Regions from separate parts of the Novosphingobium sp. 11B genome, predicted to be linked through region 1. Evidence: riboswitches for the same ligand, from Rfam matches in the RefSeq annotation. Region 1 holds a riboswitch; each other region holds the start of a gene.

Region 1 (7,893 bases):
GCGCGCGATCGTCGATACCAGCGATCTGTACGTCGGCGGTCACAACACCGACGCCGTGGGCTTCCGCGTCATGGACGCGACCGGCCGCAGCGACTGGCTGGCATTTCAGGGCGCGAGCTATTTCCGCTCCTCCGGCGACCGCGACCAGTATGGCCTCTCGGCGCGCGCCATCGCCATCGACACCGGCCTTGCCACCGGCGAGGAGTTTCCCGACTTCACCCGCTTCTGGATCGAGCAGACCGGCGCCGACAGCGTGCGCATCCATGCCCTGCTCGACGGGCCGAGCCTTGCCGGGGCCTACGCCTTCGATTGCCGCAAGACGGCGAACGGGGTGACGCAGGACGTCACTGCGGCGCTGTTCCTGCGCAAGGACGTCAAGCAACTGGGCCTCGGCGCTGCTTCGAGCATGTTCTGGTACGATCAGTCGAGCCCCGCCCGCGCGCGCGGCGACTGGCGGCCGGAAATCCACGATTCGGACGGCCTCGCGATCTGGTCGGGCAATGGCGAGCGGGTCTGGCGGCCGCTGGAAAATCCCGCGGTGGCGCGGCTTCATGCGCTGCGTTCGGATTCGCCAAAGGGCTTCGGCCTGCTCCAGCGTGATCAGGCTTTCGATCACTATCAGGACGACGGCGTATTCTACGACCGTCGCCCCTCGCTCTGGGTCGAGCCCAAGGGAGACTGGGGCGCGGGCGCGGTCGGCCTCTACGAAATGCCGACGAACAGTGAGACGCTCGACAATATCGCGCTGTTCTGGCGTGCGGACCGTCCGGCGAAGGCCGGGCAGCGCCGCGATTTCGCCTATCGACTGACCTGGACGTCCAAGGACCCGACCATCGATGGCGGCTCACGCTGCGTCGATGTCTTCGAAGGCCCCGGCGGCAGTCCGGGTTCGCCGCCGCTGGAAGGCGTGCGCAAGTTCGTGTTCGACTTCTCCGGTCCCGCGCTGGCGGGCCTCGACCGGACCAGCGGCGTCACGCCCGATACCGACCTGCCCAAGGCTGCGGTGGTCTCCTCCGTCGCCTATCCGGTGGCGCGCTCGGACGGGCGCTGGAGGGCGATGATCGACGTGCGATCCGCCGCCCTGACCCAGCCCCAGTTCCGTCTTTTCCTCAAGCGCGGCAACTCCGCGCTCAGTGAGACCGTTATCAAGGCCATTGAAACGTGAGTGCGACGCCGATGAACCATTCGCCGATGCTTCCGGCCGAATCGCCCATGGCGATGCCGATCCAGAACTTGTGGGGCAATCCGCCCGGCGCACGCGAGGTGAAAACCGCGCCGCACGGGATGCTGGTCAAGCGCCTGCTGCTGCTCGCGCTCACCGCCGCCATCGGCCTCGCCGCATCGAGCACGGTGCGCATGGAACTCTCGCGCGACGGGCTCGACTGGGTCGAAGCGCTGCTGCTGGTGTTCTTCGTGCCGCTGTTCTGCTGGATCTCGTTCGGCTTCGTCACCGCGACGATGGGCTTCCTCAAGCTCATCACCGGCGAGCATCCCGGCTTCACCGCGCTGCCCAGCCCGGCTTCCAGCCTGCGCCACAAGACCGCCGTGCTGATGCCGGTCTACAACGAGGGCGTCGAGGAAGTCTTCGCCCGCGTGCGCGCCATGGCCTACTCGATCGCCGAAGCCGGCGGCGCGCCGTGGATCGACTTCTTCGTCCTCAGCGATTCCAACCCCTTCCACGGCAAGCGCGAGGAAGCCGCCTGGCACGAACTGGCCGACCACGCGCCGATCAAGATCTACTACCGCCGCCGCGAGAAGAACATCGCGCGCAAGCCCGGCAATATCGCCGAATGGGTCAAGCGTTTCGGCGGCGCCTACGAGAACATGCTGATCCTCGACGCCGACTCGATGATGAGCGGCGAGACGATCGTGGGCATGGCCTCGATCATGGAGGAGCGCCCCTCGATCGGCCTGCTCCAGACGGTGCCAATGATCACCAACGCGCGAACCCTGTTCCAGCGCTGGATGCAGTTCGCGAGCGAGGCCTACGGCCCGATCGCGAGCGCCGGACTGCTGTGGTGGTCGGGCTCGGAGGCCAACTTCTGGGGCCATAACGCGATCGTGCGCACCCGCGCCTTCGCCGAGGCCTGCGGTCTTCCCGAGCTTCCCGGCAAGGCGCCCTTCGGCGGCCATATCCTCAGCCACGACATGCTTGAATCCGCCCTGCTGCGCCGCCGTGGCTGGGCCGTCCACATGGTCATGATCGGCGGTTCCTACGAGGAATTCCCGCCAACGATCATCGACATGGCGATCCGCGACCGCCGCTGGATGCAGGGCAACCTGCAGCACCTCCAACTCCTCGGCGCCTCGGGCCTGCACTGGGCGAGCCGCCTGCACCTGCTGATCGGCGCATCGGCCTACCTCACCTCGCCGGGCTGGCTGCTGCTGATCCTGACGATGATCGGCCAGGTCGCGACGCATGGCGATGGCGGCTTCGTCACCCTCGCCCCGCCAAGCGTGCTGGCGCTGACGGTGATGCTGCTGTTCGGCCCCAAGATCATGGGGCTGATCTGGGTCCTGGCCGACGGCGAGCGGCGCCGCAGCTTCGGCGGCGGCTTCGCGGCCGTGCGCTCGGTCCTGCTGGAGACGGTACTGGCGATGCTGCTCGCACCGATCACCATGATGACACAGACCAAGGCGCTGCTCGGGCTGCTGCTGGGCATCTCGGCGGGCTGGAACACCCAGACCCGCGATGCCCGCCGCATCACCGTGCGCGAAGTCCTGCCCGACTTGCGTGAGCATCTGCTGCTCGGCGCGGGCCTGACGGCGACGGCGTTCCTCGACATGACGACGGCGATCTGGCTCTCGCCGATCATCGTCGGCCTGTTCCTCTCGCCCTGGCTTATCAGCCTGTCTTCGAGCGAGAACCTCGGCGACAAGGCGGACGCGGCGAAGGTCTTCCGAGTGCCCGAACCCGGCATCGTCGAGGCCAGCGAAGATCCGCGCAAGGACCCCGACTTCCCCAAAGGTCAGTCGCTGGTCGAAGCCTGAACGAAAAACCGCGCCGCCGCTTCGGGAGCGGACGGGAAGTATGCGTGCATGTAGCTCGCGGTGAGCGAGCCGACGCGATAGAGCGCTTCCCCGTCCCGCCCGTCCGGCGTGCTGGCGCGAGCCTCCGGTACGAGCCCGGTTTCCAGCCGTGAATAATGGAACGTGTGCCCGCGCAAGGTCCCTCCCGGCAGCGCGATGTGCTGCATGCCGAGGGCGGCGAAACGCCGCTGCATCGCGGCGTGCCCCTCCAGCAATCCGAGCAGATCGGCCCGATACCCCTCTACGTCCGTCAGCGATGCACAGGCGTAGAGCATGCCCCCGCACTCGGCGAGAATCGGCCTGTCCGCCGCATGATGCGCCCGGATCGCTTCCAGCATCGGCGCATTCGCGGCAAGCGTCTGCAGATGCAGTTCCGGATAACCTCCGGGGAGCCAGATCGCCTCGCAATCGGGCAATCGCGCGTCATGAAGCGGTGAGAAGAAGGCGAGCTGCGCGCCTGCCCGTTCCAGCCATCGCAAGTTGGCGTGGTAGATGAAGGCGAAAGCCTCGTCCCGCGCGATGGCGATGCGCAAACCCCCCAGATTGGGGCTTTCCTCCGGGACCTCGGGCGCCGGGAAGCTCACCGGCGGCGGCAGGTCCAGCACGGCATCAGGCAGCAGGCTAGCCGCCCGATCCAGTCGCGCGTCGAGATCCGCGACCTCGGCTGCCTGCACCAGCCCGAGGTGCCGCTCGGGCAGCGTCACTCCGGCCTCGCGCGGGAAAGTGCCCAGCCACTTCACCGACGCAGGCACGCCCTGCTCCAGCAATTCCGCGTGCCGCGCGCTGCCGACGCGGTTGGCGATCACCGCATGGACCTCCAGCCCCGGCCGGTAGGTCGCGAGGCCGTGGACCAGGGCGCCGAACGTCTGCGCCATCGCCGATCCATCGACCACCGCCAGCACCGGAAAGCCGAAGCGTTCGGCGAGGTCGGCGGCGCTGGGGTCACCGTCGAACAGGCCCATCGCGCCTTCGACGAGGATCAGGTCGGCCTCGCGCGCCGCTTCGTGCAGGAGGGCGCGGCACTGCGCCTCGCCGCACATGAACAGGTCGAGCTGATGGACCGGCGCGCCGCTCGCGACTTCGAGCACCATGGGGTCGAGGAAGTCCGGTCCAACCTTGAAAACGTGCACTTTTCTGCCCGCATTGCGGTGCCTTCGGGCCAATGCCGCAGTCACGAGCGTCTTGCCCTGACCCGAGGACGGGGCGCTTACCAGGTACGCCGGGCAGGCGGGGGCATCGTCTTGGCGCGGAGTGTCCATCGATCCCGCACCTATGGTTTCCGGCAGGTCGGCGCAAGCATTGGCCTCTTGCGCGGCGCCCCGGCGCACGATACTTGCCGCGCCGCGACAGGTTCCCCGCGAGGGGATTGAAAGGGAACGCGGGTGAGATACCCGGGCTGCCCCTGCAACTGTAAGCGGAGAGCCGTTCTGCCACATGCCATTGGGGGCGCAAGCCCCTGAGAAGGCGGCCGAAATCGGCGATGACCCGTGAGCCAGGAGACCTGCCCGTCGCCGTCGTTCTTCGACCGGACAGGGTGTGCCGGACGAACGGGGGAAGTGCATTCCTCGCGCAACGACAGCCATCGTTCCGGCGGCCTGAGGGGGCTTGCGGGAGGTGTTGCGCTGCCTGTCCGCGCCCACTGTCCCAATATCCTTCACCGGCCGACGGAGCACCGCCGTTCGCATGAAGGAATACAAGTGAAACAATATCTTATCATTACCACCGCCGCTATCGCACTGCTCGCTTCGGCCTCTCCGGCATTCGCCGACACAGCGGCACCCAACGATACCACAACGGCACCTGGCGATACCGACGGCGACACTCGGCAAGATGACAACATCGTCGTCGGCGCGCTTCGCACCCCCGTCGCGATCGAGCGCGTCTCCGCCACCGTGACCGTGCTGGGCGAGCCCGCGATCGTCGCCCTGCAACCCATCGCCCTGACCGATGCCCTGCTGCGCACCCCCGGCGTCTCGATGTCGCGCAACGGCGGCTACGGCACCACCACCTCGCTGCGCATCCGCGGCGCCGATGCGGGCGAGACCGTCATGGTGATCGACGGCATGCGCCTGTCCGACCCCTCGGCGACGGCGGGCGGCTACGGCTTCTCCAACCTGCTGCTCGACGACGTCGACCGGATCGAGATCCTGCGCGGGCCGCAGTCGATCCTGTGGGGCAGCGACGCGACCGGCGGTGTCGTCAACGTGCGCACCCGCCGCCCGACCGAGCGGCTCGAAGGCAGCTTCGCCGTTGAGGCGGGAACCCATGACACCGTCTCCGCCCGCGCGGGCGTGGGCGGCACCTCGGACCTCATCGACTGGCGCCTCTCCGCCTCGCGTTTCACCACCGACGGTATCTCCGCCCGCGCGAACGGGACCGAGGCCGACGGTTTCCAGCGCAGCGCCGCCAGCGGCACCGTCACGGTGCGCGTCGCCCCCGGCGTCAGCCTCGACCTGCGCGGCTACTGGGCCGACGGGAAGAACGATTTCGACGGCACTTCAGGCGACACCCTCGCTTATGGCACCACGAAGGAATGGTCCGGCTACGCGGGCCTCAACTTCGCGCTGCTGGACGGCAAGCTGGTCAACCGCGTCGCGGTGCTGCAGAACGTCACCGACCGGGAGAACTTCGACCCCACCCGCTCGATCCGCGCGATCACCTTCGACGCGCACGGCCGCCTGCGCCGCTACGAGTACCAGGGCACCTACACCTTCAGCGACGCGATCCAGGCCGTGTTCGGCGCCGAGCGCGAGGAGCAGCGGATGACCACCGCCTCGCCGACGAACTCCGCCACGCCCTATACGCTGACGCCCTACTCGGTGGACATGGACAGCCTTTACGCCGAACTGCGCGTGAGCCCGGTCAAGGGCCTCACCCTCGACGGCGGCGCGCGCTACGATCACCAGTCGCGCTTCGGCGGGCAGACCGTGTGGAGCGCGGGCGCGGCCTATACCCCCAACGGAGGCGCCACGGTGCTGCGCGCCAGCTATGACGAGGGTTTCAAAGCCCCCTCGCTCTACCAGATGTACAGCGCCTACGGCACCGCCGACCTCGCCCCGCAGAAGGCGAAGGGCTGGGAAGTGGGCGCCGAGCAGAACTTCGGCGAGGCCCTGCGCCTCTCCGCAACCTGGTTCCAGCGCGACACCGACAACCTGATCGACTTCGCCTACTGCCCGACCAGTGGAACGCTGCCCGCCGCGTGCTACATCCCCGGCACCACGACCACGCGCTTCGGCTACTACGCCAACGTCAAGACGGCCAAGGCCAGCGGCCTGGAACTCGCCGCGTCGGCGAAGCTGGGCGTGCTGTTTGCCGAGGGCAACTACAGCTGGACCCGCGCCGAGGACCGCACCGAGGGTTCGTCCACCTACGGCCGCCAGCTGCAGCGCGTACCGCGCCACATGGCCAATGCCGAAGCGGGCATCGACCTGCCGCAAGGGCTTCGCGCCAGCGTCGCGGCGCGCTACTCGGGCGAGACCTTCAACGCCGCCACCGGCACCGCGAAGCTGGACGACTACTGGCTGATCGACTTTCGCGCGCAAGTGCGGATCAAGGAGAACCTGATGCTGCAAGGCCGCGTCGAGAACCTGACCGACAAGGACTACCAGACGGCGGCGGGTTATTCCGCACTGGGACGGACGGTCTACGTCGGCGTGCGCAGCCGGTTCTGATGACAAGGAAGGCCCAACCCGAAAAGGCCCACCCCCAGCCCCTCCCGCAAGCGGGAGGGGAGGACCTGCCGGCCGGAACGCGACCGCCTGTGATTGTATCGTCGTCATTCCCGCGAAGGCGGGAACCCATCTCCGGACTTCGCCTCTTGCGACGGCATCAGATGGGTCCCCGCCTTCGCGGGGATGACGGACAGTTTTTCAACCACAGCGGGGTGGGCCTCACCACCAATACCAAGGTGACACCCCCATGCTGACCCCCGTACCTCCCGGCCCTTCGGTGGTCGTCTGCAACACCTGCCGCCACACCGCCGACGCCCGCGAGGACGAGACCGGCCAGCGGGGCGGCGCCCTGCTCGAAGCGGCGATGCGCAGCGTTCAGGCCGCCGACCCCGAACTGCAGGGCGTGCAGATCCAGGCCATGCCCTGCCTCTTCGCCTGCAGCCGCCACTGCACCGTCCACATCCGCGCACCGGGCAAAGTCGGCTACGTGCTGGGCGACTTCACGCCGGACGAAGACGCCGCCCGCGCCATCCTCGAATATGCCGCGCGCCACGCCGAAAGCGAGCACGGCCGCGTCCCCTTCAAGGAATGGCCGCAAGGCGTGAAGGGCCACTTCATCACCCGCACGCCCCCGGAAGGCTACGTCTGCACATGACCCGTTTCGCCGATCCCGCCTCCTTCGCCGCTGCCCTCGCCGCGCTGCCCGAATCCGACGAGGCCAGCCGCACCGCCGCGCTGAACCGTCAGGCCCGCCTCACCAAGCCGACCGGCGCGCTCGGCCGACTGGAGGACATCGCGGTGTTCATGGCCGGATGGCAGGGCAGCGAGCGCCCCGAGGCGGACCCGGTGCAGGCGGTCGTCTTCGCGGGAAACCACGGCGTCACCGCGCAGGGCGTCAGCGCCTACCCGCCCGAAGTCACCGTCCAGATGGTCGCCAACTTCGAGGCGGGCGGCGCGGCGATCAACGCCCTGACGGCGGCCTGCGGCGCGCGGCTTTCGGTGGTGGCGCTCGATCTCGACCGGCCGACCGGCGACATCACCCGCGAGGCGGCCATGAGCGCGGAGGAATGCCTCGACGCCCTTAACCGGGGCGCCGCCGCGCTGGGCGCCGATACCCGGCTGCTGCTGGTGGGCGAGATGGGCATCGGCAACACCACGCCCGCCGCCGCGCTCTGCGCCGCCGTACTGGGCG
Region 2 (7,893 bases), on a different contig from region 1:
TAGCTGTTCTGGACGTAGATCCTGTCGAAGACGTTGCGCAAGTTGAGCGTCACGCTCGTCTTGTCTGCAAGGTCGTAGCGGGCCGAGGCATCGACCAGCGTATAGGCCGGGATGCGCCGGGTATTGGCGGCGTCGGAGTACCGCTTGCCGACATACCGCAGGCCCGCGTCCAGATGCAGCGGCTGCACCGGCCGCCATGACAGCCACAGGTTGGCCGCCTTTTCCGCGACGCCGATGGGCATGTTGCCGTCCCGGCTGACCAGCGCGGTGCCGACCAGTTCGTCGAAGTCGTCGTACCGCGCGTTCAGGATCGTGCCGTTGGCGAGCACGCTGAATTCCTTCGTCACCGCCAGTCCGAACGAGGCCTCTACGCCGTAGGAAGATTGCTGTCCGACCTGCACCGACACCGTGGGATCGTTGGCGGATCGGGTCAGGATCTTCTTCTTGACGATGCGATAGCCCGACAGCGTGAACTCGCCGCGTCCGTCCAGGAAAGTCGCTTTGATCCCGGCCTCCCACTGGCGCCCGGTGGAAACGTCGAAGGTGGTCTGCGCCAGCGTCGCCGTGAGGAACGCCGTCACCGGGTCCGCCGCCGCCGAATACTGCGCATAGAGCGAGATCGTGTCGCTGGGGTTGTAGACCAGCCCCGTGCGCCAGCTGGTGCTCGGATAGCGGGCGGTGTAGTCCGCCGCCGGATCGAGGGCATCGTGCCGCTCGGTCTTCGGACGGTCATAGCGCAGCCCCGTCACCAGTGAGAGCCGGTCGGACAGCGAGAGCCGGCTTTCGCCGAACAGCGCCCATTGCTGCACATCGGTCTTGTACTTGTAGCGGGTGCCGAATGTGCCGTCGAGGAACGTGCCCGGCGTATAGTCGCAAGGATCGACGAGGTCGAAGCGGCTGTTGGGCGAACTGTCGGTGCGCAGCAGCGAGCCGGTGTTGTACTCGCCGCCCAGGCTCAGGCGGTGGTCCATGCCAAGCAGTGTATGATCGAACACCGCGTTGAAGCGGTCGCCCCACTGTTTCGTCTTGTAGACAATCTCCAGATAGCTCGAGCGGCGGATCTGGTCGCCGGACCAGGCATAGCCCTCGGCATTGCGCCAGTGCTTGAAGCCGGTGAGATAGTAGGCGACGTTGGTGATCGTCACCCCCTCGGCCGGTGTCCATTCGGCCTTGGCCTGGGTCCAGGCATCGTCGAAACGCAGCGAGCGGTCGGCGATGTTGTAGTTCTTCTTGCGGATTTCGCGCACCAGCTTGCCGTCGCGCAGCGGGGTGCCGTACCAGATCGTCGGGTCGAGGTCGGCGCGGTCGTGCGTCAGCGTCAGCACGAGGTCGTCGCGCGCCTGCCAGCGCAGTGCCGCCGAAAGCGCAAGACTGCGCGATTGCCCGCGCTCCATCCACCCGTCCGAACGGGTGTAGCTGAGATCGACGCGGTACGAGAGCCTGTCTCCGATCGGCCCGCCGATCCCGCCCGCCGCCGCATAAGTATCGAATGAACCGCCGCTGAGACGGACCTCGCCTTCGACCTGCTCGGTATTGGGCTTCTTGCGCACGACGTTGATCGCGCCGCCGATGCCGCCCTCTCCATAGAGGACCGAGGCCGCACCGCGCAGGACCTCGATCCGCTCGGCCATCCACGGGTCGGCGGGGAAGGTCTGCGTGGTCGTCGTGTAGACGCGCATCCCGTCGTAGAGCTGCATCACCGAGGTGTAGCCGGTGAACCCGCGCGAACTCAGCGAGTAACCGAAGGCCGAGCTGTTGTTGATGAGCCCCGGTGCGCGCGCGGCTGCGGCAACCACGGTGCGGTCGCCCAAGCTGCGGATCATCTCCCTGGTGATGACGTCGACGCTGGCCGGCGTCTGCATCGGCGTGAGGCCGAGGCGGCTGGAGGCGTCGGCCTGCTGGCCGAGTTGCAGGACACCCGCCTTGCGCGCGGTGACGACGATGTTGCCCGCATCCGTGTTATTGGCATTCTCCGGCGCCGTCTCGGCGGCTTCCTGCGCCTGCGCCGAACTCGCGGACATGCCAAGCACGCAGAATGACGCGCCCGAAGCGATCAGGCCGGAAAGAAGCGATCTCGTATTCATGTTGTAACCCCCGTTGCGTTTCCCAGTCGAACGGACAGGTTCCCGCGAGAGGGGTGTCCCCCGCGCGGGTGCAGCGGCGGAATCCGGGCGCGAACGAGCGACCGGCGAAACCCGCCGTTGCGGCCTGGCCGCAAGTTCGTCGCTCAGACGGAGTACACCGTGCCGCGGCCATCCCCTGGACCAAGGCAAGAGCGACCGGACGCTGGCAGGTCTCCTGGCTCACGGGTCGTCGCGCGATGCACGGCCTTCCCAGGCCTCGCAGGAGTTAGCGTCCGGCCCAGTGGGTGCGGCAGGGCACATTGGCCTGCCGCGATATGCATCGCGCTCACCGCTTACAGTTGCAGGGACAGCCTCGGCTTCGAGGGGTAGCCCCTCTCACCGCGTTCCCTTTTAAGCCCCTTTCGGAAGGCACCAACGCGATCGTGTCCCCCTTTTCGGAGGGACGGGCGGGGGATTATTCGCTGCGCGCACGATTTGCAAGCCGTTCGCGTGGGGCCTTCCGTAAGCCCGTCCTGCGAGTTTTCGGTTGCAACCTTGCTTTTCATTTTGGGCAACCCGTGCAATTTGCGGTGCCGATGACTGATCCACGACTCACCCTGATGGAAGCCATAGCCACGCGAAAGTTCGTGACGGCGCGCTACAACGGCAACACGATCACGCTTGCCCCGCACATGCTGTTCGAAAGGCACGGCGATCTTGTCGTCAGTGCCATGAACCCCGCGAAGGCACGCCGCAGCGACGAGGAGCCGGGTCTCGGCCAGTTCAAGCTAGCGGGCCTCTCGTCGATGGAACTGCTGAACGAGCACTTCGAGCCTCTGCCCTCGTACGACGGTACGCCCCCGCGCAGCGATGATTCCCTGATCCTTTCGGTCTGATCGCCCGATATCGCCAAGGTGATCGGCGGGTAGCTTCTAAAGTGTGCCCCATGTCTTCATGATCCCTTCCGAACGCCGCGCGATGACGCGGCACGGGATGAGGCAGAAGACATGCAGGCGCAGGACATCGTCGCAGCGGCAAGCGAACGGACCGGATTGAGCGACTTCGGCGATCCCGCGATCCTCGAAGGGCTTGGCGTGTTGCTGAAGTCCTACGAGGACGAGGCCAGATTCACCGAAGCCGGGATGGCGCGATCGGTCGATGCACTGGTCGCCGCGATGGCGAACCGGATGCGGGTGGAAGACTGGCTGGCGCGCCATCCCGAACTTCTGGAGCGCCCGGTCGAGAAGCCGCTGTTCGTCTTCGGCCTTCCGCGTACCGGCACCACGCTGGCGATCAACCTGCTGGAAGCCGACCCGGCGCGCCGCGCGTTCCTGCGCTGGGAAGCGTTCGATTCGGTGCCGCCGCCGCTGGTGCAGGAACTTCACGCCGGTCCCCGTCACGATGCCTGCCAGACGCGAACGCTGCAGGGGCTGAAGTACGCGCCGCAGATCGCCGCGATCCATTACGAGGAGGCCGACAGCCCGACCGAGTGCCAGTTCGCCATGGCGCCGTCGTTCTGCGCGCAGCTCTACGATTCCCAGGCGGACATTCCGGGCTACCACCGCTGGTTCCTGGACGAGGCCGACTACGCGCCCGCCTTCCGCTACGAAAAGCGGCTGCTGCAGCTGCTTCAGGCCAATGCCCCGGGGCGCTGGACGCTCAAGAACCCCTGGCACCCGTTGTTCCTCGATGCCCTGACGGCCGAGTTTCCCGACGCGCAACTGGTCATGACGCACCGCGATCCGGTCGAAGTGCTGGGCTCGGCCTGCAGCCTCGTCAAGGAAGTGCGGCGGATGTACAGCGATCAGGTCGATCTTCGGGCCATCGGAGAGAATCTGTTGGAGACGTTCGACCTGATGATCGCGCGGTCGAACGCCTTTCGTGCGAAGCACGGGCACGATGCGATCTTCGACGTGCAGTATCGCGATCTGGTGCGCGACCCGCTCGCCACGGCGCAGGGCATCTACGAAAGGTTCGACGAGCCTTTCACGCCGCAGGCCCGCGCAGCCATGGAAGCCTACCTGGTTGCAAACCCCAAGGGCAAGCACGGCAAGCACGAATATGACCTGGCCGAATTCGGCCTCAGCCGCGAAGGCGTCCGCGAGCACTTCCGCGACTATATCGAGCAGTACGGGATCGCGGTGCGGGCGTGATCGATACGGGTGAAGGCATCGTCACCTGACCCTGCTTCGTCATCCCCGCGAAGGCGGGGACCCATCTGACGATCGTGCAACAGGCGCCGTCAGGAGATGGGTTCCCACTTCACGGTAATGACGGTGATATGTTGGAGACGGATGCGCGTAGGCCGCGCAACTGCGTGGGCGACTGGCCGAACCAGCGCCTGCAGCTGCGGGAGAATACTGCCTGTTCCGCGAACCCCAGCTTCTCGGAAATGCCGCGGAAATCGATACCGGTCTGCTGCAGGTAGTACAGCGCCAGATCGCGGCGGACATCGTCCTTGACCGCCTGGAAGCTGGTGCCCTCCTGCTTCAGTCGCCGACGAAGGGTCCGGTGATGAATGGCGAGGGTGCGGGCGATTTCGGCACTGCCGCAGTCGTCCCGGGTCAGCTTGCGCAGGATCAGCCCGCGCACTTCGGCGTCCACGGGTGGACGCTGCTTCGGGAAAGTCCTCTCGATGTAGGCGACCAGATCGCTGCGGACCTGCGCGTTCTGGGTGAGCACCGGAGTGGCAAGATCCCGGTCGGAGAACGTGATCCCGTCTGCGGGCTCGCCGAAGTGCACGTCGCAGCCGAAGTAGCGGCGATATTCAGCCGGTCGCGACACGGGTTCATGCCGAAAATGGATAATGCGCGCGCGGGCATAGTCGCCGGTCATCTCCATCGCCTCGAGATGGCCGACCAGCAGAATCTGTTCGATGGCCTGAATACGGTCGCGGCTGGTTTCGAGAAGCAGTTCGTGCCCGGCAAAGATGGTGCCCTCTTCAGGCTCGGGTCGCAGCCACACACGCGCGGCGCGGCTGTGAGCGTTCGTATGAGCACTGGCGAAGCGCAGGGCGTCCCCGAATGTCTTCGAATTGCGCATGGTATTGCCCAGCGGCCCGAAAATCGCGCCGCCGCGTTGCCGCAACGCCAGCCGCATTCCGAAATCGGGGCAGTTCAGGCGATCTGCGGCAAGCGCCAGTAACCGGATCGCCTGCGGATAAGTCAGCTCCGCAGCGTCGTCGCGAAAGTCCTTTGCCGCCATTCCGACCAGTGGCAGCAGTTCGCCGACATCGCCGCCGAGGGATTGCACCAGTTCCGGGAAATGGCGCAGCAGCGGAATGTTGAGCTTCGAAAACTCGGCATCGGCGATCAGCGGCATCGGCAGGTCCTTCGCACCGCCGGCAGCGTGCGGCGATCGGAGGCGTCCGGCGTAAGCGATCCGCCTCCGCGGCTATGGCTGCATCGCCTGTCCACATCGGTCAAGGGACAGGCAGGCCGCCCGGGCGATCATCGAGGATACGCGGGCGGCCCGGCCGAGCGGCGTCAGACCCTCTCGACCGCCAGCGCCAGTCCCATGCCGACACCGATGCACAGCGTTGCGAGGCCGCGCCTGCCGCCGGTCTTCTCCAGCTGGTGCACGAGGCTCATGGCGATGCGCGCGCCCGACATGCCCAGCGGATGACCCAGTGCGATGGCGCCGCCGTTGGGGTTCACGTGCGGCGCATCGTCGGGCAGGCCAAGCCCGCGCATGACTGCAAGGCCCTGGCTGGCGAAGGCCTCGTTCAACTCGATCGCGTCGAAGTCGCCGATGGTCAGGCCAAGCCGCTCCATCAGCTTAAGCGTCGCAGGCAGGGGGCCGATCCCCATGACGCGCGGCTCGACGCCGACGGACGCCATGCCGAGGATACGCGCGCGCGGCGTCAGCCCATGTGCCCTGGCCGCCGCCTCGCTGGCGACGAACATCGCCGCCGCGCCGTCGTTGATGCCGGACGCATTGCCTGCCGTGACGGTGCCTTCGGGACCGAACAAGGGCTTCAGCTTGGCCAGCGTCTCGATCGTGGTGTCGGCGCGGGGATGTTCGTCGATCGACACCTCCAGCGTCTCGCCGCGCTTCTTCCCCGGCACGGTGACGGGGACGATTTCCTCCGCGAAGAAGCCGCTCGCCTGCGCCGCGGCGGCGCGCTGCTGGCTGCGCAGGGCGAAGGCGTCTTGATCGGCGCGGCTGATGCCGAAGTCCTCGGCAACGTTTTCGCCGGTGCGCGGCATCGTCTCGGTGCCGTAGAGCGCATCGAGCGCCGGGTTGATGAAGCGCCAGCCCATCGTCGTGTCTTCCAGCTTCTGCGCGCGGCCGAAGGCACCGTCGGACTTGCCCATGACGAAGGGCGCGCGCGTCATGTTCTCGACGCCGCCCGCGATGGCGAGCGCCATCTCGTCGTTACGGATCGCCCGCGCCGCCGTGCCGACCGCTTCGAGGCCCGATGCGCACAGGCGGTTGAGAGTGACGCCGGGGACGGTGTGCGGCAGGCCCGCCAGCAGCAGGCTCATGCGCGCGACGTTGCGGTTGTCTTCGCCCGACTGGTTGGCGCAGCCATAGAAGACCTCCTCGATGGCGGCCGGGTCGAGCGAGGGGTTGCGCGCGATCAGCGCGCGCATCGGCACGGCGCCGAGGTCGTCGGCGCGCACTTTCGAGAGGCCGCCGCCGTAGCGACCGATGGGCGTGCGTACGGCGTCGCAGATGAAGGCTTCGGTCATGTCGGGATAGTCCTTTGCCCCCCTTGGGGGTATGTTAGGTGCCGTTATGGTATCGTTGGGTGCCGCCTGCTCAGACGGGCTCGGCATCTTTGGCGAAGGCCAGATCGAGGCCGGTGATCCGGCGCAGTTCCTCGATTTCGAGGCCCTCGACCATCTCCACCACGCTCGCGCCGGAAGGGCCGAGGTCGAACACCGCAAGGTCGGTGTAGACCCGCGACACGCAGCCGAGGCCGGTCAGCGGATAGGTGCAGTTCTCGACCAGCTTGCTCTCGCCCTGCTTGGTCAGAAGTTCCATCATCACAAAGGTTTGCTTGGCGCCGATGGCAAGGTCCATCGCCCCGCCGACCGCCGGGATCGCATCGGGCTCGCCGGTGTGCCAGTTGGCGAGGTCGCCGTGCACGGAAACCTGGAAAGCGCCGAGCACGCAGATGTCCAGATGCCCGCCGCGCATCATCGCGAAGCTGTCCGCATGGTGGAAGTAGCAGCCGCCGGTAAGCAGAGTAACTGCCTGTTTTCCGGCATTAATCAGCTCCCAGTCTTCCTCTCCCGGAGCGGGCGCAGGCCCCATTCCGAGCAGGCCGTTCTCGCTCTGCAGGAAGATTTCGCGCTCCGCAGGGAGGTAGTTGGCGACCTTGGTGGGCAGGCCGATGCCGAGGTTGACGTAGGCACCTTCGGGAATGTCGCGGGCGACGCGGGCGGCCATCTGGTCACGGTTGAGGCGGTTCATATTATCCTCTCCTTTCAAGCCGCTACGGCGATTACGGCGGGCGCGATGGTGACGACGCGCTGCACGAAGATGCCCGGCGTCACCACCACTTCGGGGTCGATGTCACCCAGCGGCACGATCTGCGAAACCTGCGCGATGGTGGTCTTCGCCGCCATCGCCATGATCGGCCCGAAATTGCGCGCGGTCTTGCGGAACAGGAGGTTGCCCCAGCGGTCGCCCTTGTGCGCCTTGATCAGCGCGAAGTCGGCCTGGATCGGGTATTCGAGCACGTAGTGCCTGCCGTCGATCTCGCGCACTTCCTTGCCTTCGGCCAGCAGCGTGCCGTAGCCGGTCGGCGTGAAGATCGCGCCGAGGCCGGAGCCCGCAGCCTGGATGCGCGCGGCCAGATTGCCTTGCGGAACCAGTTCCA
Region 3 (7,893 bases), on a different contig from region 1:
GCACCGCGTTGTTGCCAGGTTGCCACGATGCCGTGGCCGCCAGGGCGCGTAACGCGGGCCATTTCGGCCAACCCCTTGCGCCAGTCGGGAAACATGATGACCCCGAAGATCGAGAAGACGGCGTCGAACCCTCCGTCTGGGAGCGCAAGGTTTTGCCCATCCATTGTCTTGGCCTCGACATTGGGGTGACCGGTGGCGGCGATACGAGCGACCATGCCTGGAGAAAAGTCTGTTGCCAGCGCCTTCGCGCCTGTTCGCGCGGCAGCCAGTGCCAAAGCACCGGTGCCTGCGGCTATGTCCAGCACGTGGCTGTCGGCCCCGAGGGATATTCTGGCAACCGCCGCCTCGGCATAGCGAGCAGTGAAGGGGTGCGCAGTCTTCTCATAGTGCCGAGCGGCAGCATCCCAGTGATCAGGGTTCTCGAACTCTCGCATTTCGCACACTCCACGAATCATGTAACATAATAAGTATCGTGAAACATGATGCTTGCCAATCCGGCTGGAATGCGAAGAATCGAAATATGCGTAATGACAGTCGCCTTTCGCGAATGCTCCACGTGCTGCTCCATATGGCGCGGCATGAGGGGGCAATGACGTCCGAAACTATCGCAGAGATGCTGGGAACCAATCCCGTTGTCGTCCGACGCACGATGGCTGGTCTGCGCGAGGCAGGGTATGTGCGCTCGGAAAAAGGGCATGGTGGCGGTTGGGCTATCGCGGCAGATTTGGAGACCGTGTCGCTCCTCGACGTACATCGAGCGGTAGGAGGACCACGCATCTTTGCTATCGGCAGCGAGCATTCCAATCCTGATTGCGCGGTTGAGGCGGCTGTCAACGAGGCGCTGGCGGATGCGCTTTCAGAGGCGGAGGCTTTGCTGGTCGCCCGGCTGGGTGCTGTGAAGCTCGCTGACCTGGGCCGAACCTTTGATGCGCGCAGCGCTTCCGAGATGGCGAGTGCACATTCAGCCTGATCGGCCTTTCTTCCAACCCTGCATGCGCCGCCAGTTGCAAGACAGGCCTCAATGTCGCTTATGGTCTCGCTCGTCGCTTCCTGCGGTACGGTGTAGATGTACACGAAGCGTAGAACGCATCCCCGGATCATGGCCCGGATAAGCGGCAACCGACGCCCTGTCCCGTCGAATGACGGGACAGGGCGTGGCTGGTGATCAGAACGTGTAGCGTGCGCCGATCTTGAACGTGCGTGGTTCGATCACGCGGCTGAGACGTCCCTCGACCGGGCCATCGGTGTCGAACGCCGGGATGTAGGACTCGTAGTAGTACGCGATGTCCTTGTCGTGGCTGTCGAAGATGTTCAGCACTTCGCCGTAGATCTCGATCTTGCGGCCCTTCCATGCGGCGCGGGCGTTTACGATCGTGCTGCCTTTGTCGCGCAGCGAGTTGTCCTCGATCAGCGGGTAGGGGCCGAGATGCCGGACGCGCACGCTCGCCTCCCACGGATCGAGCACGATCGCCGCGCCGGCGGAGACCGCGTTCTCGACCGCGTTGGGAATGCGATCTCCGTTGTCGTAGCGCGAGTGGCTGGCGACATAGCTGCCGTCGAGCGCCAGCCACGGCAGCGGGCGCCAGAACCCGACCACCTCGTAGCCATGACGCTTGCTGGCGCCGGTCGGCTCCACCGCGTTGGAATCGCCGACGAAGCGCAGTTCGCTGCCCACGTCGAGCCACCAGTACGTCGCGGTCAATGAGACGGTGCCCAGTTGCAGGCGCCCGCCAAGTTCCTTGCCAGTGCCGCGCACCAGAACGGGCACGGGCGATTCCACGTTCACCGCACCGCGCACGTCGTTGGAATGGAAGCCGCGGCCCCAGTTGGCATAGACTTCGAACTGCGGGACGATCTCGTAGGCTGCCGATACCTTGGGTGAGACGATCGAATCGTGTCCGCTGCCGGCTCCCAGTTCGGTCGCCATGGCGTCGCGCGCGCGGACGGCGTAGTGGTAGTAGTCGCCTCGCAGGCCTCCGGTTAGCCTGAGGCCGGGCAACGGCTTCCAGGTCGCTTCGCCATAGAGCGCGCCGGACAGTTCCTCGACGTGATATCGACCCAGCGAGGACAAAAAGGCGCGGGTTTCGGTGCGATCCACCCCGACGTTGCCGATGTGATCGTAGCGGTTTTCAGTGCCCATGCTCAGTTGCAGCGTCGAGCCCACAGCCCATTGCTTGCGCGCGGTGATACCCACGACCCAGCGCTTGTCGAACTGGTCGATCTGCGCGCTGGTGCCGTCCGGATCGGCATAAGTTGGGTTCGAATACATGTTCCAGTCGTAGTACTGGGCATAGACATTAGCGCTCCAGTTCGGCTGTCGCACCGCGACGTTGCCGACGAAGCGCGTTGTGCGGCCACGCGCCGAAGGATCGGGCGAGCAGAATTCGTCAGGGCACAGCGCGCTGCCGATGATCCGTTCGGGGATCTGCTCGGTCGGCCGCCAGGTGGCGTGGTAGGCGTGGAGCGAGGCTTCGACGGTGCCTTCGCCGGCGGGCGCGGTGTACTTCGCGAAGCCGGAGTAATGCCGAAGGTGTTCCGCCTGCTGCCAAGGCCCATCATAGCGCTTTGCCTGCCCCACCAGCGTGAGACTGCCACCCGCCACATCCTTGATGGTGCCACCGGCGGCCAGCCGCCCCGACTTGTACGATCCACCCTCTACCGAGATCCACGGGCGGTCGAACCCATCGATGGTCGTCATGTAGGCCGCGCCGGCCAGTGCGAAGTCGCCGCCATCTGCGCGGTACGGCCCCTTGCGGAAATCTTCGCGGGCGACGATCTCGGGGATCAGGCCGTTGAGATCGAGATAGCCTTGGCCATGCCCGTGGCTGCGCAGGTTCATCTGCACGCCATCTATATAAGTCGTGAAGTCGGTGCCGTGATCGAGGTTGAAGCCGCGCAGGAAGTACTGGTTGGCCTTGCCGCTGCCCGAATGCTGCGCCGCTACCATGCCGGGCACCGCCTCAAGCAGTTCGGCGACCCGCAGAAGCGGACGGACCAGCAGGTCGGAACCGCCGACGCTGCCCTCGCTGGCGGCATGGGCGGTGCCGATCTTGGCCTCGCCGCGTCCGAACACCACGATTTCGCCGGAACCGCCATCCGCGCCGCCGGCGGGTGCCTCTTCGGCGCAGGCGGGCATCGTCGCCAGCGCCATTGCGGTACCTGCCACGATGCGCACCAGCGCAGCGCTTTTCATCAAATTCATCATCATTCCCCCCGACGCCTGCGACTGGGTGGGAGGCTTGCCGCCATCAAGACGGTCGACGCGCGCCGGCGGTCGGACGCCGCGGGCGACCGTCTGCGCGAACCGATGCGGCCTCCACCGCTGGTTCGTCGCTCGAACGGAATGATTCCGGGCCTTGGCCACCCCCTGGACCACGGCATGAGCGACCAGACGCAGGCAGGTCTCCTGGCTCACGGGTCAATGCGACGATGCAAGGCCTTCCCAGGCCTCGCATGTTGCAGCGTCCGGCCCAGTGACTGGCGGCAGGAACCTTTGCCCCACCGCACATATGCATCGCGCTCACCGCTTACAGTTGCAGGGACAGCCTCGGATTCGAAGGGCATGCCTTCTCACCGTGTTCCCTTTTAAGCCTCTTTCGAGGCACCAGCGCGATCTTGTCTGCACCAATGAAGGGCAGATATGGCGCGCTATCTCAAACGGTTTCACGGCACAAGCCTGTCTGTATGGCGTCCAGGTACGGCCTGTATCCTGAACTCCCGACTAGCGATGCCAGGGCTGACGGGCCGCTCCGGGGAGCAAAATTTGCTTCCGAGCGCCTGGCAAGGGTCGGCGACGGCCGGATCGATTGTCGAATTGCGTGAAATTTCGGTCATCGCTGTGCTAAAGTCGCCTCCGTGCCATGCATCGCAGTCGATCGCAGAACTCTGGTCGCCAAGACGTCGTTGCGCTGCTATCGCCTTTCATCCTGCACCCTGAAACGGGTTCTGCGGCCTTGCGTGCTACGTTCACTCGCGAGGATAGGTTTCTCGGACTTAGCTTAAGGTACTTAAAAGATGACATTCGACAGGGGAAATCGCGGCCAAGGTCGCGACCGGTTCGGCGGCGGCGATGATCGTTGGGGCGGCGGCAACGATCGCTTTGGCGGTGGTGACCGCTTCGGTGGCGGCCAGCGTGGCGGCTTCGGCGGATCGCGAGGCGGCGGTTTTGGCGGTGGCGGTGGCGGTTCGCGCGGCGGCCCGGGCCAGGTTGTCGGTCAGGGCCGTGGGACGGTCAAGTTCTTCAACCCCGACAAGGGTTTCGGCTTCATCCAGCTTGAAGGCGGCGGCGACGATGCATTCGTGCACATCAGCGCCGTGCAGTCCGCCGGCCTCGAAACGCTGGCGGAAGGTCAGCAGCTGGAATTCCAGCTGGTCGAGCGAGGCGGCAAGATTTCCGCTTCCGAACTGACCATCGTGGGCGAGGTCATCGTTGCCGAACGTCGCGAGCGAAGTGCCGCACCTGTTCAGAATCAGTCCACTGGCGAGAAGGCCACCGGCACCGTCAAGTTCTTCAATAGCATGAAGGGCTTCGGCTTCATCGTCCGCGATGACGGCCAGCCCGATGCGTTCGTGCATATCAGCGCCGTCGAGCGCTCCGGTCTGCATGGCCTTTCGGAAGGCGATCAACTCGAATTCGAAATCGAGATCGATCGCCGGGGCAAGGCGTCGGCCGTGAATCTGGTCCAGCGCTGACTGATCTGGCCATGGCTGCCGCAGGAGGTCATGGCCTCATCTCGGGCTTTCCTCGATCGCATCGCGATCGGCGACGGACATCGAGCGGCTTATGTCGAAGGCCTTGATCAAAGCTGCCTTCGACAGGCCGACTGCGGGACGAGGGACGTGTTTCCTTGATTCGAACGTGCAGCATGCGGGCGGACCAGCTTGCTCCTGGAACCGATGTCCGGCCGCATTGCTTGAACCTTAGACCTGAAGTGGTTCATCCCTGCCTGTAGGCCGCCCTTCACCGGCATCATCAGGCTGATGATCTGAGAACCTAGCCTTGTCCTGGCGTCACCATCGTCATGAAAAGGCCAATAACGACAACGGATTGCATGACTAACGACGATCGCAGCGGCGACAACGACTCTCCTCTTCTCGACCTGGACAAGGGTTCGGTCCAGCGGTTCATCGCGCGCGCCAAAAGCCAGGGCGTCATCACGGTCAAGGAGTTGAATGCCGCGCTGCCGCAGGACCAGATGACCACCGATCAGATCGAGGACATCATGGCCGCGATCTCGGAAATGGGCGTCAAGATCGTCGAGAACGACGATGATGACGATGAGGACGGTGAGCAGGAAGACGGCGTGGAAGCCGTCGATGGCGGCGATGACGATTCCGGTTCGGATACCGGGTTCGACGAAGGCAATTCCCGGCGCCGTCCCGGCGAGACCCGCAAGGCGGACACGCTCGCGCGTTCCGACGACCCGGTCCGCATGTACCTGCAGGAGATGGGCGCCGCCGAGATGCTCAGCCGCGAGGGCGAGGCTGCCATCGCCAAGCGCATCGAAGCCGGCCGCGACATGATGATCATGGGGCTTTGCGAAAGCCCCATGACCTTCCACGCGATCATCGGCTGGTCCGAAGCGCTCAACAACGGCGACATGCAGCTTCGCGAGATTCTCGATCTCGACGCGATGCTCTCCAAGGAGCCGCAGCCCGAAAATCTGGCCGAAAACGGTGAGGGCGATGGCGACGGCGAGATTTCCGCTGCCACCGCCGGGCCTTCCTTCAAGGACGATGACGATTCCGGCGAGGACAACTCGGAGGAAATCGACGAGGACGGCAACCCGATCCCCAAGCGTCAGGTCGAGGACGATGAAGAGGACAACACCCTCTCCCTCGGTCAGATGGAAGCCGCGCTTACGCCGGAGGCGCTGGAGAAGTTCGCGCTTATCACCGAACTGTTCCGCACCTTCGAGCGCCTGCAGAGCGATCGGCTCGACGCGCTGGCGCTGGGCATCGATTTCCCGGTCGCCAAGGAAGACCAGTACCTGCAACTGCGCGAGGATCTCACCGCGCAGGTGGAATCGGTGCAGTTCCATGCGGCCAAGATCGAGTATCTGGTCGACAACCTCTACACCTTCAACCGTCGCCTGACGACGCTGGGCGGGCAGATGCTGCGTCTGGCCGAGCGTCACAAGGTGAAGCGCGCCGATTTCCTCGAAGCCTATACGGGCCGCGAACTGGACGACGCCTGGGTCGCAGAAGTGGCCGGGAAGGACAAGAAGTGGGCTGCCTTCGCAGAAAACGAGGCTGAACCTGCCGAGCGCATCCGTCTGGAAGTCTCGGACATCGCCACTGCCACCGGCATGGCGCTCCCCGAGTTCCGCCGCATCGTGAACATGGTCCAGAAGGCGGAGCGTGAAGCGCGCATCGCCAAGAAGGAAATGGTCGAGGCGAACCTGCGTCTGGTGATCTCGATCGCCAAGAAGTACACCAACCGCGGTCTGCAGTTCCTGGATCTCATCCAGGAAGGCAACATCGGGCTGATGAAGGCGGTCGACAAGTTCCAGTACCGCCGCGGCTACAAGTTCTCGACGTACGCGACCTGGTGGATAAGGCAGGCGATCACGCGTTCGATCGCGGATCAGGCTCGCACGATCCGCATCCCGGTCCACATGATCGAGACGATCAACAAGCTGGTGCGCACCAGCCGTCAGTTCCTCCATGACCAGGGCCGTGAGCCCACGCCCGAGGAAATGGCCGAGAAACTGTCGATGCCGCTCGAAAAGGTGAAGCGGGTTCTGAAGATCGCGAAGGAGCCTATCTCGCTCGAAACGCCGATCGGCGATGAGGAAGACAGCAGCCTTGGCAACTTCATCCAGGACGAGAACGCCGTAATCCCGGTGGACGCGGCGATTCAGGCCAACCTGAAGGAAATGATAACTCGCACGCTGGCATCGCTGACCCCGCGTGAGGAGCGTGTGCTGCGCATGCGCTTTGGCATCGGGATGCCAACGGACCATACCCTGGAGGAGGTCGGACAGCAGTTTTCGGTGACTCGCGAGCGTATCCGACAGATCGAGGCCAAGGCGCTGCGCAAGCTCAAGCATCCGAGCCGTTCACGCATCATGCGAGCGTTCCTCGACTAAGCACAGGCCGTTCAACATCACAGGCACGCGGCCGATACGGACGCAGGGCGATCCCCCCGTCCGTGTCGGTTGGCATCGTTCGTGGTTCAGATCAGGCGAAGCGTACGCGGTTGCCGTCGCGGCGGAAGTCGTCCTTGCGAATCACGCTTGTCGTGTAGTCGCGCGACAGGACGGTGCTGACCGCGACGAAGTTGGCTGTGCCGGTCTTACGGCCGAACTGCATGCGGACGTAGCCCTGATGCATGTTGTCGGTCCATACCACCTCAGGCATGTGATCGGCGTAGGCCTTATCGAGCTTGGGCGACATGTCCTCGCCAAAGCCGCTGTCCATGAAATCGCCCGGGGAGGAAATGCCCGCCGTACCGAACTCGATGCCCGTGGGGCGTCCCTGTGCATCGGCCAGGTCGTTGGTCCAGAAGCTGTGGCTGTCACCCGAGAGGAACACCAGATCGCCCGCACCTGCGCGGCGCGACAGGGCATAGAACTGCTCGCGGGCCCAAGGGTAACCGCCCCAGGCGTCGGTGTAGTCGGGCAGGTTCCAGCGGCCGCGCCACGCCAGCGAGACATGCGGGTCGGCTGCCAGCTTCGCCAGTTCCTCCTTCGTCTTCGCAGCGGCGAGTTTGGGGAACGGGTCGGGCAGCACGCCCAGCTTCGCAAGGTCGGGCACGTTGAGGCGGCCGATCACCATCGGACAGCCGATCACGCGCCAGGGCTGTCCGTCCTTCACCGAACGGGCGAGAGCGGCCTCCAGGTCCGTTTCCAGTTCGGGCGAGATCAGCGGACGGTTCGGGGCGCCGAGGAC
Region 4 (7,893 bases), on a different contig from region 1:
ACTGGCTTGGCACGTAGTACCCGTTCAGGCTCGGAATGCGCGATGTCTTGAGGCCGCTCCCTTTTAGCGTGGCCGATGCGAAGTCGATGTTCATGATACCACTGCCATCGAACCTGATGAGGGTTTGGTCTCCCGCCTCGATGCCGATGACGTCGAATGCGAAGCTGCCGGTTCCTGTCCCAGGAACGGCGCCGTTTGCCGTTCGCACACCATAAGTGAACACGTTCAGGCGATTGTTCTGGATGCCTTCTGCCGTGTCAGTGCGACGCTGAATGCCGCCCCCGACGTAGCGATAGGTGAGGATTCCGCTCTCGCCCGCTTTGGTGAGGGCCAGGCTGTCGGTGATGGTCCCTTGGGTCTTCACGTAGCGAGCCATCCGGGCATCATCGCTGACGGCTGCCCGGTCCGCCATCCCAAAGGTCTGCGATGCATGCGGCGCTGTGATCGTATAGCTGCCGTTGGCCGCATCATAGGCGATCGTCAACGTGGTGCGTCCCTTGGCCTCCGGGCTTGTGCCCGCACCGGGATACAGAGCCGAGACGGTGCCGGCATCCGTGCTGAAGACTTCGCTGATGCTGGGATTGATAAGCGATGAATTTCCGGCGGTGGGCGTTGGCTCCGGCGCGGGAGTAGGCGTGGGGGGCGGGGTCGGGGTTGGCGTGGGAGTCGGAGTTGGCACCGGAGTAGGCGTTGGAGACGGCGCCGGGGTCGGCGCGGGCGCGGGGCTTGGCGTGGGTGGGGGTGGGGGCGTGCTGTTGGTACTGCCGCCTCCGCCCCCGCAGGCCGCCAGTGCGAGGCTCAGCGCGGTCAGCGAAACGATCGCCGAATTGCGTGCGGTTGGAATTGAAGTCATGAGCCCTCCCCCTTTAGAATGCCGAAGTGACGCCGAACTCGGCGACGACGCGGCGATAGTCGTAGATCTCGATGGAGGAGCGGTTGCGCTCCCATTTGAGGCGCACCAGCGGCGCGAAGCTGCCAAGGTGCAGCGCCCGCAAGGTAGCAGCGATGCTGGCGCTGTAGCGGTCCTCGACCCGGCGGTTCGGGTAGAGGAACAGGCGCGCGTCCGATTCCAGGTGGCTGTAGGCCAGCGTGCCCACCAGCGTCGTGCGGCCCATTTCGCGAAACAAGTAGGCCGAGGTTCCGCCCATCGCCAGCGAGTACCCCGGATCGCGCGCCGCCTCGCGGAAGCCGAAAGCCTGCACGCCGCCGCCGAAGCGCGCACTGAAGGCGCGGTCGAAGTTCGCCGAAAGCGTGAAGTCGTCCGCCGTCTGCAGCGCGTTGCGTCGGTTGGTGACATGGGCGATGTTGCCGTCGAGCCGCACTTGCCCGCGCTTGCCCACCGGCCGCTGCCAGCTGACGCCGCCGCCGATCGTGGTGCTGAACAGATGCCCCCCGAACCATCGCCGCGCCGGGCCCGCCGAGACGGTCAGCTGGTTGCTGCCCCAGGTATATTGCGGCCCGGCCTGGATCGCGACGGTGACGTCGTTGAAGTCTTTCTCGCGGTAGAGCGTCGCGCCCGTGGAAGCGCGCACCAGCAGATCGGCGCCGGGCTCGATGCCGAGGCGAAAGTAGCCTTGGCCCTGAAGGGCAAGTCCCACGCCCGACTTCGCGCGGGCATCCTCGTCGAGCGAGAAGTCGCCGATCACGGTGCCCAAGGTGTCGGACCGCGTGGCCCGGTTGATGTTGCTGTCCGGCGCCAGCGCGACCTCGACGGAGCCGCCCAGCGGCTTTCGGGCGTTGAGCGCGCGCGAGTAGAAGTGCACCAGCTGCTCCACTGCGGAAGGCAGTCCGGCGGCTTGAGCCGCGCGCAGTTCCTTGCGGGCCGCCCCCATGTTGCCGAGCATCGCCTGCATTCGCGCCAGTTCGAGGCGCACACGCGCGGCGCCCGGCTTGTCGTCGAGGATGCGGCGGAATTCGAGCGCGGCATCGCCGTAGCGCCCGAGATCGTCGGCCAGCATCAGGCCAAGGCGAAAGCGCGCCTCGGTGCGCACCTCGAGGTCGACATCCTGCGTCAGTGCGCGATAGGCGACTTCGGCAGTGGGGAAATCGCGGCGATCACGCGCCCGCCCGGCCAGCGCGAACACTTGCGCGGCCGAGAGATGGTCAGGCGCGGAAACCGGCACGGTCAGGGCCCCCTGGACCTGCGCGCCCGCGCTGGTCGCGATGCCCGCCAGCATCGCCACGACCAGCAGTCGACGAATTGAAATGATACACCCCCGTTTGTACGCCTTGCTATCGTACTAAAACGGCTGTTGTCCAGATGGATCGCATGCCAGTCTTGTGCGTCGTTCGCTTTTAGCTCGGTCTTGCGTTGTCTAACGAACAGGCCCTGTGACAATCCCAGCAACCGAAGCCCTTCTGCGGAGCACAGCGCGGAGGAAAGACTGCTGAAGAGTAGGGGCTAAGGACATCTAGACTTTTTCATGACAGGGGAGGGTTGCGAGCTGCCGGAACCAGACCGTCTGCACCTGAGCATGGGGATTTGGCCCCTGAACGTCCACAAAGGGTCGGCTTCGAACGCCTTGACCAATAGATCTGCTATTGCGAATTGACATCAATCCGGATAACGCCCGTCGTGTTCGGCCGCTTCGGCAGCCGGGCTGATCGCGTCGGTGCCTTGAGAAAGGCTTAAAAGGGAACGCGGTGAGGATGGGCCGATACTCTCGGCTCGCCCGAATCCGAGGCTGTCCCTGCAACTGTGAGCGGCGAGCGCGATGTACATGTGCGGACGGGCAAGGCCCGCGCCGCCAGCCACTGGGCCGGACGCTAACTCCTGCGAGGCCTGGGAAGGCCGTGCATCAAGCTGTGACCCGCAAGCCAGGAGACCTGCCGAAGCATTGGTCGCTCTTGCCTGACCCAGGGGATGGTCTCGGCACGGTCAGTTTTCTCCGTCTGAGCGACGAGAATGCGGCGGGGGGCCGCATCGGTGTCGTGCGTCGGCCGCCTTTTGGGGTGTCCGGCTGCCGTGCGTGCCGACCGTTCGCGCGGACGCCTCCCGCCTGGTGCTGCTCGACGCCCCGGGGGGAATGACTTGAAACCGACGACCAAGGCCGGACTGCTTGCTGGCGCATTTGCGCTGATCCCGGTCCCCATGCTGGCACAAGCCGCCGAGTCCGAGAGCGCTGACGATCCGATCGTCGTCACGGGCAAGAGCGGCACCTACAACGCCACCCGCTCCACCAGTGCGACCCGCACCGACACGCCGCTCCTTGAAGTGCCGCAATCGGTGACGGCATTGACGCGGCAGGTAGTGGACGACCTTCAGGCCAACCGCGTCGAGGACGTGCTGGCTTATGCGGGCGGCATTACGCGGGGCAACAACTTCGGCGGCACCGGCCTGACCGACTACAATCTGCGCGGCTTCACCTCCTCAGAGTATTTCCGCAACGGTTTCCCGATGAACCGTGGCTATCCACCCGCCCCAGATTCGATCGCGGTGGAGCGCGTGGATGTCCTGCGTGGACCGGCGGCGCTACTCTATGGCCGCGGCGATCCGGGCGGCACCTTCAACATCGTCTCGCGCGCGCCTGCCGAGCGGACGGCGCAGACGGTCAGCGGGCGGATTGACAGCTTCGGCGGATGGCGCGGCACGGTGGACGCCACCGGCCCTGTCGATAGCGGCCAGACCGTGCGCTATCGCCTTGGCGCAGCGGTGGAAGGCGGCGACACTTTCCGCGACCATATCCAGTCCGACCGCATCGTCGTTGCCCCGGTGGTCGCCTGGGATGCGTCCTCCGATCTGACATTCACGCTTGGCGGCGAGTTCGTGCAGGTCAAGACCCCGCTCGATCGCGGAAATCCAGCTTTCCGTACCCAGATGGACATCGCTATCCCTTCCTCCCGGTTCTTCGGGGAGCCGTCGGTCGGCCGCTGGCGCGTACGCAATGGGCTCGGCAACATCGTCGCCGACTACAAGCTGGGCCGCGATTGGCAGCTGCGCGCGGGGATGCAGTACTACAACGGCGAGCTGGGCGGCCCTGGCATCCAGGCATCCAGCGTGCGGGCCGATGGCCGCACCCTGGTTCGCACCTACAGCGAACGGACGCTGCGATGGCGCGATCTCGATGCGCAGGTCAACCTGACCGGCAAATTCGCCACCGGCACGATCGAGCACGAAATGCTGCTGGGCGCCGAATTCGAGGCGTTTCACTATACCGAGGTGATCCGCAATTCGAGCCCGACGCTCTCGCCCTTCACGATCGACATCTTCGCCCCGGTCTACGGATCGGCCATTCCGCCGCTCAACGGCAGCTTCACCAGCATCCGCACGCAGACGCGCACCTTCGCCGGGTATGCGCAAGATCAGCTATCGCTGCTGCCTTGGCTGAAAGTGCTGGTCGGCGGGCGGCTTGAACGCTTCGAAAGCGACAACCTCAACCTGCGCAACGGCGTGACTTCCGCCTTCAAGCAGACGGTCTTCACCCCGCGTCTGGGCACGGTCTTCGTGCTCAACCGGCAGGTATCGCTCTACGGCAGCTATGCGCGCTCCAACAAACCGAACACGGCGGCCGATGCGAACGGCAACGTGCTCGATCCCGAGCGGGGCACCAGCTACGAGGCGGGCGTGAAGCTCGAACTGCTGGACGGCAGGCTGAGCGCGACGGCGGCGCTGTTCCACACCACCAAGCAGAATGTCGCCACGACCGACCCGGACAACCTCGATTACAGCATCGCTGCAGGCGAAGTGCGCAGCCGGGGCATCGACATCTCCGTCACTGGCAACATCACGCGCGCCTGGCGCGTGGTGGGCGGTTATGCCTTCGCCGATTCCGAGGTGACGAAGGACAACCGCCTGCCGCTCGGGCAGCGGCTTCCCAACACGCCGCGCCATTCGGCCAGCCTGCTCAATGTCTACGAGTTTCAGGACGGCGCCCTCAAGGGTCTGGGTGCCGGTGCGGGCGTCACCTATCTGGGCGGACGCATAGCCGGCACGGCGGCCACCGCGCCATACATCCGGCCCTACGCCACGGTGAACCTGCTCGCGTACTACCCGCTGGCCGAAAACGTGAAGCTGCAGGTCAACGTCAACAACCTGTTCGACAAAAAGTACGCCGAGCGCGGCTTCGGCAGCAATCTGTATCCGGGCGCGCCCTTGAGTGCGGTCGCCAGCATCACGGTCGGCCTGTGATGCGCCTCTTCGATCAAAACCAAGCAAGGATGTGCACGATGAAAACCGCGTTGAATGCGACGATCCTCACCTCGCTCCTCACGCTCTGTGCCGTGCCCGCGCAGGCCCATGGCATCTACCTGACCGAACGCTCGAAGCAGATCGTGCTCGTCTACGGCGAAGGGGCTGACGACATGGACATGGTGAAGCGCGAGCCGCTGATCGACACCGTCGCCGCCTATGATGCTGCGGGCGCGCCGATCAAGGCATCCCACCGGGTCTCGGGCCTCGCCATGCTCGTCGAGACCGAAGCCAAGCCCGCATTCGTCGCTGCCATTCTGCAGAACGGTGTGTGGTCGCGCATGAAGGGTGGCAAGTACGAGAAGAAGGGCCTCGACGAGATGCCCGGCGCCGAAATCTCGACCAACAACGTCAAGTATGCGGTCCGCATCCAGGGCGAACTTATGGGTAGGGTGCCGGCCCTATCCGGACAGGCGCTGCAGATCATGCCGGTCGGCCCGATCCCGAAGCTGCTGGGGCAGAAGCTGAAGTACAAGGTTCTCTTCCAGGGGCAGCCGGTGGCCGGGGCCCGCCTCATCGCCGACTTCGTGAACGACCCGGACGCGAAGGAAGTTGTGACCGGGGCGGACGGCACGGTCATGCTCGTAGTGCGCAACCAGGGCCTCAATGTCGTTCATGCCGTCTACAACGGGCCGAGCGACAACCCGACCAGGTACCGCAACGTCGAACTTACGGCGACGCTGAGTTTCACGCTGGAGCACAAGCCGGAGTAGCGTTGGCTTCGCCTTTGCGCCGAAACAGCGGTAAGGCGAGCCAGCAGGAAGAGAGTTGTGGTTGTCCATCGGAAGAGTTACTCCGCTCATGCACGGCCAGAGGGCGGAGCAAGCCGTGCATCTTCGGCTAGCATCTCTGAGGGGTGAATGGTGAAAAGCAGTAGGTCACACCCTTTTTGAAACGCCCACATCTTTGCGATCCTTACGCCACCCGGGACCTTCCTAACGGCGGTCCTAAGCGCTCAAAATGCGAAAGCGGACCAACCGCTCCTGGGGACGCGAAATTTGCTTCTGAATGGCAAGGATGGGTCGAGGGCGGCAAAGGCTTCTACGCGCCCATCCTGGCTGTTCAATTGGGAAAATGGCGCGCCCATTAGCCGACATTCTGCTGAGGACCGGGCTGGGACGAAGCCGTCGTTCCCAAGTAGTCTTTCTAATGGCGCGTTTTGTCGTCCGCGGGCGTACCGACCTTGCACGCCTGTCATCGTCGGCGTTTGGTGTTGCCAGGAAAAAGACTGGCGAGGAGCTAGCGCCATACTCGAGAAAGTCGCCAGTCCGGAGCGCTGGAAATCAATCTTCGCGCTCTTCGCGCCTGATCGGAAACACCAGCAACGTTGAGGTTGCAGAGGCGCATAACCTGCCCTGCGCATCGACCAGTCGCGCCTCGGAGAAGCCCACACGGCGTCCCAGCGATACCAGCTTTCCTTCTGCGCGAACCGGGCCGCTCGATTCGGTGAGCGCGCGGTAATAGGCGACCTTGAGTTCCAGCGTCGTGTAGCCCTGTCCGGCCGGGAGGCTAGAATGCACGGCACAGCCACAGGCGCTGTCGAGCAAGGTAGCGGCATAGCCGCCGTGGACCGAGCCGATCGGATTGAACACTTTGCGTGACGGCGATCCTTCGAAGACCACGCGCCCGCGCTCCAGTTCGACCAACCGGAATTCCAGTGTCTCGCCGATTGGCGGTTGACGGTTGGCCGCCATCAGCGCGGCCAGCTGATCATGGCCGTCGAGGTCGGTGAGATCCTGCGTCACGTTCATGCCGATGTTCCTGGTTCTGTGGGCTTCTCGGAAAGCCAGGCGCGCGTCTCGGCAAGCAGCTCGTCCGAAAGTGCCTGATCGTCAACCGCACGCGCCAACACCACTGCACCGACCATCGCCGACCATCGACCAATCGCGTCGCGGCGGCGTTCGGCATGATCGCCGCCGGGGAGCGCCGCCGCAAAATGTTCAATTTGCGCTTCCAGTCCCACTGCCATCGCACCACGCGCTGCAGACGCTTGTTGCCGCATCAGCCCAGCAAGGCTTGCGGTCGGGCACCCCTGTTCGGGATGATCGCGGTGTAGGGTCGAGAGATAGGCATCCGTCCATGTCTCCAGATCCGCCATGCCGCTGCGTTCGCCCGTCATCGCCGCGGCGACCGTCGCCGCGATCAAATCATCCTTCGAGGCGAAGTGGCTGTAGAAGCCGCCATGCGTCTGCCCGGCAGCCTTCATCACATCCGCTACAGTAACGGCTGCGAAGCCGTGCTCGCGGAACAAGCGGCTGGCCTCACGCAGGATGCGCGCGCGATTTTCCACCATCTGCTCACGACTGACCCTCATCGAAAAATCTCCACGATCCCCATTGACACTTTCATGATGGCCATCACATTTATGGAAACGCGATGATCATCATGAATATAGTGATTTTCTGGAAAAAGGGCAATGCGATGAACAAACCTGCAGTTCTTATCACCGGCGCTTCGACCGGGATCGGCGCCACATATGCCGATCGGTTTGCCCGGCGCGGCCACGATCTGGTGTTGGTTGCGCGCGACGCCGCCCGCATGGAGGCGCTGGCGACCGGCCTGCGCGCACAGAACGGCGTGTCGATCGACATCCTGCCTGCCGACCTGACCCGCGCTGACGAGATCGCGGCGGTGGAGGCGCGGCTGCGCGATGACGATCGGATCGGCATCCTCCTCAACAACGCAGGTGCTGGTCTGAACGGCAG

The links. A riboswitch is a leader RNA that binds a small molecule or an ion and turns the genes downstream of it on or off. The one in region 1 is predicted to bind cobalamin.
Region 2: another riboswitch for cobalamin. It lies ahead of ACYPYD_RS05885 (TonB-dependent receptor); the one in region 1 lies ahead of ACYPYD_RS13275 (TonB-dependent receptor).
Region 3: another riboswitch for cobalamin. It lies ahead of ACYPYD_RS23165 (TonB-dependent receptor); the one in region 1 lies ahead of ACYPYD_RS13275 (TonB-dependent receptor).
Region 4: another riboswitch for cobalamin. It lies ahead of ACYPYD_RS02455 (TonB-dependent siderophore receptor); the one in region 1 lies ahead of ACYPYD_RS13275 (TonB-dependent receptor).

Annotation. Positions count from the first base shown of each region.
Region 1 is NZ_BAAILP010000143.1:1,159-9,051, reverse strand. It holds gene ACYPYD_RS13290 (OpgD/OpgG family glucan biosynthesis protein) at 1-1,165, shown strand, start outside; gene mdoH (glucans biosynthesis glucosyltransferase MdoH) at 1,177-2,991, shown strand; gene ACYPYD_RS13280 (cobyrinate a,c-diamide synthase) at 2,970-4,289, opposite strand; cobalamin riboswitch at 4,362-4,553, shown strand; gene ACYPYD_RS13275 (TonB-dependent receptor) at 4,728-6,701, shown strand; gene ACYPYD_RS13270 (DUF1636 domain-containing protein) at 6,949-7,356, shown strand; gene cobT (nicotinate-nucleotide--dimethylbenzimidazole phosphoribosyltransferase) at 7,353-7,893, shown strand, end outside.
Region 2 is NZ_BAAILP010000064.1:38,771-46,663, reverse strand. It holds gene ACYPYD_RS05885 (TonB-dependent receptor) at 1-2,084, opposite strand, end outside; cobalamin riboswitch at 2,272-2,513, opposite strand; gene ACYPYD_RS05880 (hypothetical protein) at 2,660-2,959, shown strand; gene ACYPYD_RS05875 (sulfotransferase family protein) at 3,071-4,216, shown strand; gene ACYPYD_RS05870 (AraC family transcriptional regulator) at 4,326-5,384, opposite strand; gene pcaF (3-oxoadipyl-CoA thiolase) at 5,549-6,757, opposite strand; gene ACYPYD_RS05860 (3-oxoacid CoA-transferase subunit B) at 6,828-7,484, opposite strand; gene ACYPYD_RS05855 (3-oxoacid CoA-transferase subunit A) at 7,499-7,893, opposite strand, start outside.
Region 3 is NZ_BAAILP010000272.1:21,228-29,120, forward strand. It holds gene ACYPYD_RS23155 (class I SAM-dependent methyltransferase) at 1-434, opposite strand, end outside; gene ACYPYD_RS23160 (Rrf2 family transcriptional regulator) at 521-970, shown strand; gene ACYPYD_RS23165 (TonB-dependent receptor) at 1,166-3,208, opposite strand; cobalamin riboswitch at 3,380-3,624, opposite strand; gene ACYPYD_RS23170 (cold-shock protein) at 4,015-4,692, shown strand; gene rpoD (RNA polymerase sigma factor RpoD) at 5,052-7,091, shown strand; gene ACYPYD_RS23180 (alkaline phosphatase D family protein) at 7,183-7,893, opposite strand, start outside.
Region 4 is NZ_BAAILP010000032.1:27,451-35,343, forward strand. It holds gene ACYPYD_RS02445 (HupA family protein) at 1-484, opposite strand, end outside; gene ACYPYD_RS02450 (surface lipoprotein assembly modifier) at 867-2,177, opposite strand; cobalamin riboswitch at 2,594-2,848, shown strand; gene ACYPYD_RS02455 (TonB-dependent siderophore receptor) at 3,092-5,128, shown strand; gene ACYPYD_RS02460 (DUF4198 domain-containing protein) at 5,167-5,901, shown strand; gene ACYPYD_RS02465 (PaaI family thioesterase) at 6,472-6,939, opposite strand; gene ACYPYD_RS02470 (TetR/AcrR family transcriptional regulator) at 6,936-7,502, opposite strand; gene ACYPYD_RS02475 (SDR family NAD(P)-dependent oxidoreductase) at 7,610-7,893, shown strand, end outside.